DNA from 2 places in the Pontibacter actiniarum genome. Region 2 is predicted to be linked to the other one. Evidence: riboswitches for the same ligand, from Rfam matches in the RefSeq annotation. Region 2 holds a riboswitch; the other holds the start of a gene.
The links. A riboswitch is a leader RNA that binds a small molecule or an ion and turns the genes downstream of it on or off. The one in region 2 is predicted to bind cobalamin.
Positions count from the first base shown of each region.

Region 1 (4,416 bases), 920 kb from region 2:
AGTAGAGCTTGTTCTTGGGGCCGTTCAGCACCAGCTGGCTTGCAGATGCCGCTACATCCGGGAAGGTATAGGTGCCGAGTACGGCGCCGTTTGCACCGTTGAGTTTGGTTAATGCGCCGGCAGTGCTTTGTGCAGGGTCTACCTCTGGGTAATTGGCGTAAACTTTGTTGCCGCTGCTCAGTACCCACAGGTTATTGGCGGCGTCTACGGCGATGCTGGTTGGATAGTCGGCCACCGGTATGGTCTTCTCCACCGCGTCTGTCGCTGTGTTGATAACGGAAACGGTGTTGCTGCCCTGGTTTACCACATAAAGCTTGCCGCCTACCACGGCCAATTGCTCCGGCTGCACGCCTACGTCGATGGTTTTGGTAACGGTGTAAGTGCTCAGGTCTACCACGGAAATGCGGCCGGTAGGGTACACGAAGGTGGTCGGGTCATAGTTGAGCCACTCTGTAACGTAGCCTTTGTCGTTGTTTAACGCTGCAAAGTAGCGCGGCTGATTCAGGCTTTCTACTGCTCCCACACTTTTAAACGTGGCAGCGTTCACCACTTCCATCTTATTGCTGTTGTTAACCACGATAAAGGCACGGTCTCCATAGATGGTCATGTACTGAGCCACATCACCAAGAAAACGACCGTTTGTAGTTTCGAAAACCTGCTGCTCTACCTGGGCTGTATTGTTGTTGTAGAAGGAAATAGAAGCATTCGAGTTTGTGAAGTTACCCTCGTTTACAACAAAGACGCCATCCTCGGCATAGGCACCGCTTGGGCCGTCGTTGTCATCGTTGCAACTGCTGAAGGCAAAAGAACCGATTGCCAGCGTGGCAGCCAGAAAAAAGCTGCGGAAAGAGTTTAATTTTCTCATTATGGTTTAAGTATGGTATAAGTTAAGGGATGATAAAGCGAATGCTGAAGGTATAGCCACGCGGAGGCATAGCCCGGGACACCATGGTCTGGTAGGCAGCGTTGGTCACATTGTCTGAGCGGAGCGTGAGCAGCAGCGAGTTCTGCCCGAGCTGCAGCTTCCGGGTCAGGGCCAGGTGCAGGAGCAGGAAGCTGTCGAGGCTGGTGGTTTCGGAGTTGCTGGTGTAGCGCAGCCCGGTATAGTTCAGGTTGCCAAGCAGCGTCCAGTTACGGTAGGCCGCCTCCGTAGAGAAAATAGCCTTGTGGCGCGGCACGTACATGAGCTGCTTGCCTTTGTCGCCGCTGCCCTCGTACACCTCCACCTGCTCAGAGGAGGTGTAAGTATAAGCGGCCGTGCTGTTGAGCTTTACCCCGGCCAGCGTAGCCGTGGCAGTCGTGCTGACCTCAACGCCCTTGCTCTCCACTTTGTGCAGGTTGGTTGGCCGCCATACGTCGCCTGCACCCGGTGCCCACTGTATCCAGTCGTCCACCAGCATGTAGTAGGCAGTGGCCTCGGTCTGCAGCAACAGCGTGTTGCCCTGTACCAGCACGTGGCGCAGGCCCAGCTCGTGGTTCCAGCCCTGCTCGGGGCGCAGTTCCGGGTTGCCTGCCCCAACCCAGAAGCGGTCGTTGAGGGTGGGCACGCGGTAGCTGCCGCTGGTGTTGCCCTTGAGGGAAACCTGGTGCCGATTGCTGTTGAAGAATTTCCAGTTGAAGCCCAGGGCGGGCGTTGGCGGCGGGTTAAACCCCTCTACCAGCGCCTGCCGCAGGTTAAGCGTTAGTTGCAGCGGCTGCACCGGGTCGTAGCGGAAGAGGGCAAACAGGGCGGCGCGGTTTTCGTCTGCCTGCGCCTCATAGCCGTCGTTCTCTGCCACAAACCGCTGCAGGTTCACGCCGCCACGCAGGCTCCAGCGCGCTCCGTGGGTGTATGTCTGCTCTGCCTGCAGCTGGTAGGTGCCCACCTCTGCTTTGGAGTTATTGCTAAGGTCGGTGAAGTGCAGGTAATCATTAAAGAAAGCCGCTTTCACGCTTGTCTGGCCCAGTTGGCTCTGGTGCTGCAGCTCTGCCATCAGGCGCAGGCTTTCGTCGAGTTGCCTGGAGTTGGTGTTGGCCGAGCCCATGGCCGGCTGCAGCTCCCGGTCGGAGAAAGTGTACCAGCCGTGCACGGCCACCTCTGTTTTAGGGGACAGGTGCCAGCGCAGGTCTTGGGTAAAGCCACGCTGCTCCACCGCCGCATGCTCCTCCCGTACTTCCGGAGCTTTGTACCGGCTAAGGTCTTTGAACTTAAAGTTATTCTCGGTTATGTGGCCGTAGGCACTGAGGCCGTAGGAGAACTTCCTGCCGCTGTACCCTATGCTGCCGCTGCCGAAGTACCGGCCAAAGCTACCCGCCTCCAGCTTCACGTCGCCTCCCAGCCCACGTGTTTTATACTTGGGGGAGTTGAGCAGCACTGCCCCGCCGATGGCCCCGCTGCCATACATAGCCGCCGCAGAGCCGTGCTGCAGGGCCACTTCGCCAAGGCCGCTGAGGGGCAGGGTGGAGAAATCGGTCAGGCCTAAAGTGGCAGGGGAGATGTTGAGGCCGTTCCAGAGCACAGCCGTTTGGGAGGCGTTTGTCCCCCGAAACGATACTGAGGAGATGCCGCTGGCACCGTAGCTCTTAAAGTAGATCGGGGAGCGTGCCTGCAGTGCCTCAGCCAGTGAGCTGGAGCTGTAGGTGCTCAGAAAGGTGCTGTCTACCTGCACCACGCGGCTGCCGGCGGCAAACACTTCGGCAGGCTTGCCGAAAACCTCTACAGTGCGCAACTGGTGCTGCGTAGTGTCTTGTTGCGCCGCTGCGCTGGTAGCAATGCCACTCAGGCAGGCGCAAAGCCATACATTCAGGAAAGAGAATTGAGCCAAAATACGTCTTGCTTATATCCCGAAGCATGCCGCAGGTAGAAAGGCAGGAACAGCAAACGCAGAGACGCAGCAGTGACCGTGCAGCTTTTTACCCGAAAGCATACGACTAATTAAATGTCGGACTGGCAGGTCTCCTGGCTCTCTTCAGTTAATCCGCCTTCCCATGCCGCAAGTGCTGCACAGTGGCCGTTGGTTCTGGATTAACCTCTTTTTTTGAAGATGACAGTTGCGGGAACAGCGCAGGACTTACACCTGCTTCCCTTTTAAGGCTATAACCACGGCAGTAGTTACGGCCACCAATCTGGGCGCAAAATTAGATATTTTTATTATCAATTAGAAATTAAAAATCAGGGCTGAGGAGGGGAGGCTGGGGGAAGCCTTGCCCGGAAGCTAATCGGTGCAGGGATGGGAGCTACTCCAACAGAAAAGCTCATGGGCCGTATCGGAATACGAGACCCCTAAACGAATAACTGACTTGAAGCTCCCGAAATCATTTTACACCCGCCCGGACGTGGTGCAGCTGGCACAGGAACTGCTGGGCAAGTACGTGTACACCTGTGTGGACGGCATGCTGACCGGCGGCATGATTGTAGAGACGGAGGCGTACGCCGGAGAGAACGACAGGGCCTGCCATGCCCACATGAACCGCCGCACCCGCCGCACCGAGATCATGTACCACGAAGGCGGTGTGGCTTATGTATACCTGGTGTACGGCATGTACCACCTGTTCAACATCATCACCAACAAGCAAGATAAAGCCGATGCTGTGCTCGTGCGGGCCATAGAGCCAGAGGTAGGGGTGGAGGAGATGCTGCTTCGGCGGGGGATGCAAAGTATAAAACCCAACCTGACCGCCGGCCCCGGTGTGCTGAGCATCTCACTGGGCATTGACAAAAAGCTCTACGGCGCCGACCTAACGGGCAGTACCATTTGGCTGGAAGACAAAAATGTAACGTTGCCCCCCGAAAGCATCGCCACCGGCCCCCGCGTTGGCATAGACTACGCCGGTGAGGATGCGCTGCTGCCATGGCGCTTCTGGGTGAAGGATAGCAAATGGGTGAGTAAAAAACGGTAGTTGCTCCCGTCACCTGCGGGAAGTATAGGAGAGAATTAGTGTAGTGCTTGCCTGCCTTAAGGTCTGCCGGGGCTCTTCTGCATGATGGTGATGCCGGTGTTGCCGACCAGTTTTAAGTGCACCTGCCAGCCCAGGTCCAGGTAAAAATCGACGCGGTCTGTTGCCACCAGGTATAGCTGCCCGAAGCCGAGCTGAGCGGCATGCTGCTCCAGGGCCTGTACCAGCTGTGGCCCCACGCCCTGCCTGCGGTACTGCGGGGCTACGTATAAGGCCGCCAGCCAGGGTGTCAGTTCGGGTAGCTCGTCCACGCCGTCGCTCTCCAGCAGCAGCACCGACCCTACAGGCACGCCCTTATCCAGTGCTATCAGCGTGGCGGGAAAGCCCTTGCCCTGCAGGTGCTCGCGCAGGGGCGCCTTTACGACCTCCTCCGTATTGCCGGGCTTCTTCCACCATTGGTTGTAGATCCAGTTGGCTACCGTGTCGAAATGCTCAGGCACTTCGTGCAGGTGCTTAATTGTTATGTTCTCTATTCCTGCC
Region 1 is NZ_CP021235.1:4,448,193-4,452,608, forward strand. It holds gene CA264_RS19195 (YncE family protein) at 1-865, opposite strand, end outside; gene CA264_RS19200 (TonB-dependent receptor plug domain-containing protein) at 888-2,804, opposite strand; cobalamin riboswitch at 2,912-3,120, opposite strand; gene CA264_RS19205 (DNA-3-methyladenine glycosylase) at 3,280-3,879, shown strand; gene CA264_RS19210 (GNAT family N-acetyltransferase) at 3,936-4,416, opposite strand, start outside.
Region 1: linked by a shared signal. The riboswitch ahead of CA264_RS19200 (TonB-dependent receptor plug domain-containing protein) and the one ahead of CA264_RS15075 (acyl-CoA thioesterase) in region 2 are both predicted to bind cobalamin.

Region 2 (4,416 bases):
GCCTGCGCGTGTTTCAATTTGTGCGCGACCAGATAAACTTGGGTCGCCAGGTATACATTGTGTACCCGCTCATAGAGGAGTCGGAGCAGATGGAGAATTACAAAGACCTGATGGACGGCTACGAGAGCGTAAAGCGTGCATTCCCGGAGTTTAAGGTAAGCATGGTGCACGGTAAAATGAAGGCACAGGACAAGGATTACGAGATGCAGCGCTTCGTGAAAAACGAGACACAAATCATGGTTGCTACCACCGTAATTGAGGTAGGCGTAAACGTGCCGAATGCCTCTGTGATGATTATAGAAAGTGCCGAGCGTTTTGGTTTGTCGCAGTTGCACCAGCTGCGTGGGCGTGTAGGCCGTGGTGCCGAGCAAAGCTATTGTATCCTTATGACAGGCTATAAGCTGAGCAAAGACAGCAAAACCCGCCTCGAAACGATGGTACGCACCAACAACGGTTTCGAAATCGCTGACATCGACTTAAAGCTGCGTGGCCCCGGCGACCTGATGGGTACCCAACAAAGCGGTGTACTGGACCTGCTCATTGCCGACCTCTCGAAAGACGCACCTATACTACAGGAGGCTCGTGCTGCCGCCCAGCGCGTACTAAACCAGGACCCGCAGCTGGAGCAACCAGAGAACATGAACATCCGCCGCCACATTCAGTCTCTGAGCGTGAATACAGTAAACTGGAGCAGAATCAGCTAGAGGAGCTCTGAGTCTCGAGTGCTGAGTGTTGTAAGAAGACAAATTTGTGAGCTGAAGAAGCAGGGCAAGTATACAATGCCGCTTACCAACTCCCCCACCTGGCGCAAGCGTCCGCTTGTGCCTCCGACTGCCTCTGTTTATACTTCCCCTGCTGGCGCAAGTCTTCAGACTTGTGACTTATTATGATGTTGAGTTTGTAACTCAACTCGCTTGTAAAGCCAAACGTGCTACTGCCCTGGCTAAACGTGTACCTTGCTGGCGCAAGCGTCCACTTGTGCCGTTGGCTGCCTCTGTTTTTGCATCTTCAACCTAGCTATTCTTTCTAGCTCCCGTTCATCCTCCAGCTCCCAAATACCTACTGGTTCACTTTATACTTTGGAGCGCTCATGCCCGCGAGGGCCCGTCTTCCCGCATCGCGCTGGGAGCTTTTCCTGCCGGGGGTAGGGGCCCTCTTACTCATGCCTCGGGCTACCTCGCTCGCGCTCGTCACCGGAAAAACTCATATAGGCGCTCAGCGGAAAGACTGGAAACGATTTCAGTAGCCAAAGCTGACGTGGCTCCTGCAAAGCTTTGTAGGAACAGGTCATGATCTGTCCGCGCGATGCCGCTCGCAATGAAACGTATACTTGTGCCCCGGCATCACAAATAGGCTGCAGTCTGAGATAATTGTTCCTCAATCCTGCAAAACCATTACCTTTACAGCGTTTGCGGTGCCTCACCCTTGCTTGGTGTAGGTTTAAAAAGGAACCGTGTGTGAATCACGGGCTGACGCGCAACTGTAAGTAACGCTGATTTGCTGCCACATAAGCCCATTGTCCGGGAGAAGGATGAGAAGGGCGGCAGCAAGGTTACAAGCCAGGATACTTGCCACAAACATCATAAACGCATGCTTTCGCGCCTAAAGCCTGTGGTCTGGGTAGTATAAACCTGCCGTAGCACTATTGCTGACGGCCCTGCTGTACTCCTGCTCCACCGCCTCTTTGTGCAGGCATGCCATACATAAACCATGTGCCATGCCGCAACCTAATCACAGTTGTACTTTATGCTGCCACCACAGCCCCGGCTGCCAGTCTGCTGCACCAGCGCATGCTATACTTCAGCAAATCAAAACGTATACTTATGAACTTACAAGAACGTATTGCCCAGTCCGAAACCCGCATCTTTAAAGCTGTTTTCCCGAACACCACCAATCACTACGACACCCTCTTTGGCGGCACCGCCATGCAATTGATGGACGAAGTGGCCTTTATCACAGCCACCCGCTTCTGCCGCAAAAGGGTCGTTACCGTGTCCTCAGACCGAATAGATTTTACGCAACCTATACCTGCAGGCACTATCGTGGAGCTAATCGGGCAGGTAACAAGCGTGGGCAACACCAGCTTAAAGGTACAGGTAGATATTTATGTAGAGGAGATGTATTCTGACACACGCATGAAAGCCGTTAGCGGCAGCTTCACCTTTGTAGCCATAGACGAGCACAAGCAGCCGGTTCAGGTCCTGGCCAAGGAGGCGCAAGCGTAAGGCATCACCAACCCCACGCTCTGTCTCGGGCTTGTTTACACCCCAAGTTCCACGAGAAACAATAGCCGCGGCCTAATACTGCGGCTATTTATACTTTCTCCCTTTACGAAAGCTGGTTTTCTATCAAAACGTAGTATATTCAGTAGTCCCGTGACGGTTAGCTGCCACAGCGACAAGAAGGGCAGAGTTTAGATGATACTGTCTCCGTTAAACTTCAGACAAAGATGTTTGCAAAGCAGCTAAACAATACTTTTCAGGGCCTTTGGTAGTATAAACAAAGCCTAACTTTACTCCCGCGCCAAAACCTCTACTCTACTGTCTGAAAAGGAAGTACGGCTTTACCAAATAACTCCTTTACAGGCGCCGCAGCTATACGAGGCTTTAATTATAGGAATTCATAAAGATAATTGCCCTGGGTTTACCCCTTCTGTCTTGCCTTACACGCTTTCTGTACTACCACAGAACTGAAAGCCTTTGTAAAAAGGATGAAGAAGAAAGCCGGGCAACAGGAGTTAGAGTTACAGCCAACGGCAAAGAGACGCTGTTAAAGGGAGGCTTGAAGTCGAAAAGAGGAAGCTTAATTAGGCTGGACGATGAGAGTGACAGGATAGGAAATAGGGCTGATGAAAAACAAACCCATCTCACCACCTACCTAGTATAGTATTTGGCTGCGCCATACCCACATCAGGCACAAGCCGTACTGTTAAACAATTAACACCTTGTGCCACCGTTTATCATTAATAAACTTTGTATTTACCGTGAAAAAGCATTTCATCCTACCGCTTTTGTTCCTGGGCCTGCTGTGCCAGCCACAGGCTATACTTGCCCAGTCTAAAACAAAGGCAGCAGTTGCGTTTAGCTACCAACCCGACGCGAGCGAAGACCACTACAACCAGCGCATCACCCACAAGTCTATACCAGTGGGGGCAGATGAGTTTGTGCTGCTAAACCGGAGCAGCGCCGGCAAGTACACACTGGAGAAATACACAGCAGACCTGAAAAAGCAGTGGACCGCTGAAATACCTTTGGCAGAGGGAGAAACCATAGATGCCTTTACAGCAAGCCAGGAGGCGGCCCTGGTGGTAACGCACCGGAAAGACGGCCAAAACCAGTTACTGCAGGGCCACCGCATCAACCTGAAGAGCGGCAAAAAAGAACAGCCGGTGGCGCTACTGCAAGCACCAGGCAAAGGCCGGCGTGCAGGCGTTTCTGTGTCCGCCGACGGCTCCAGGGTGCTGGCCTACCGCTTCCATACCGACAACAGCTTTCAGATACACGACATCAGCGGCACCTTGTATGACGGCAGCCTGCAGCAACTGCAGGAGGTACACTATAACCTCAACGACCTGGCCGGCATCCTGACAGCCGACATCCAGTTGGGCAACGACGGAACGCAGTACATAAGCTTGATTTCGGACCAGATGAACCGCCTGAGCGTGCGCCAGTATAAACCCGGCACCAGGGAAGCCAAGGTAATGTCGGTGCTTGTGGGGGGCGTGTTTGATGGCCAGAAAGTGTATATCCGCGACACCAGGTTTAAGCTGATGCCAAACGGCCTGCTTTATGGCGCGGTGCTCACTGCGGAGGAGAACGGCAACGGCTACCACAGCCTGAAAGCCGTGAAGTATGATTTCGAGAATGAGGACATGGTTTTTGCCGAGGAGTTTAAGTTTACCCCCGCCTATGTGCGCCAGGTAAACGAGCTGGATAAGAGCAGCAACAGCAGCAAGCTACAGGACATCTACCTCACAGACCTACTCCTGACCCCGGAGCAGCAGTTGGTGCTGATCGCTGAGAAGAAGTACACCGAAGGCGGTGAGAACGCCCCCTACTTCGCAAAAGAGCTGCACCTGTTCGCCTATGACCAGTTCATGAACAATGACTGGAACTCAGTGCTGATGAAGCAGCAACAGGCCCCTGCCTCCGAAGGTTTCTCCAGCATCTCCTACAGCTCCTACCTGAGCGGCAACACGCTGAACCTGCTTACGCTGGAAGAGCTAAACGGCAAGTATGATTTGTACCTGCGCCAGATAAACACCAGTAACGGTAACGCTACAGCCCCTAAAGCACTGGGGCTGAACATTGCCAAAGATAAGAGGCCAGCCTACGTTAAGGATTTTACAGCCTGGCTAGCCGACAAAGACATTGTAGCCGTTTTGCGTACAGGCAAAAAAGCCGACCAGCTACAGTT
Region 2 is NZ_CP021235.1:3,524,585-3,529,000, forward strand. It holds gene recG (ATP-dependent DNA helicase RecG) at 1-704, shown strand, start outside; cobalamin riboswitch at 1,396-1,590, shown strand; gene CA264_RS15075 (acyl-CoA thioesterase) at 1,824-2,225, shown strand; gene CA264_RS15080 (hypothetical protein) at 2,984-4,416, shown strand, end outside.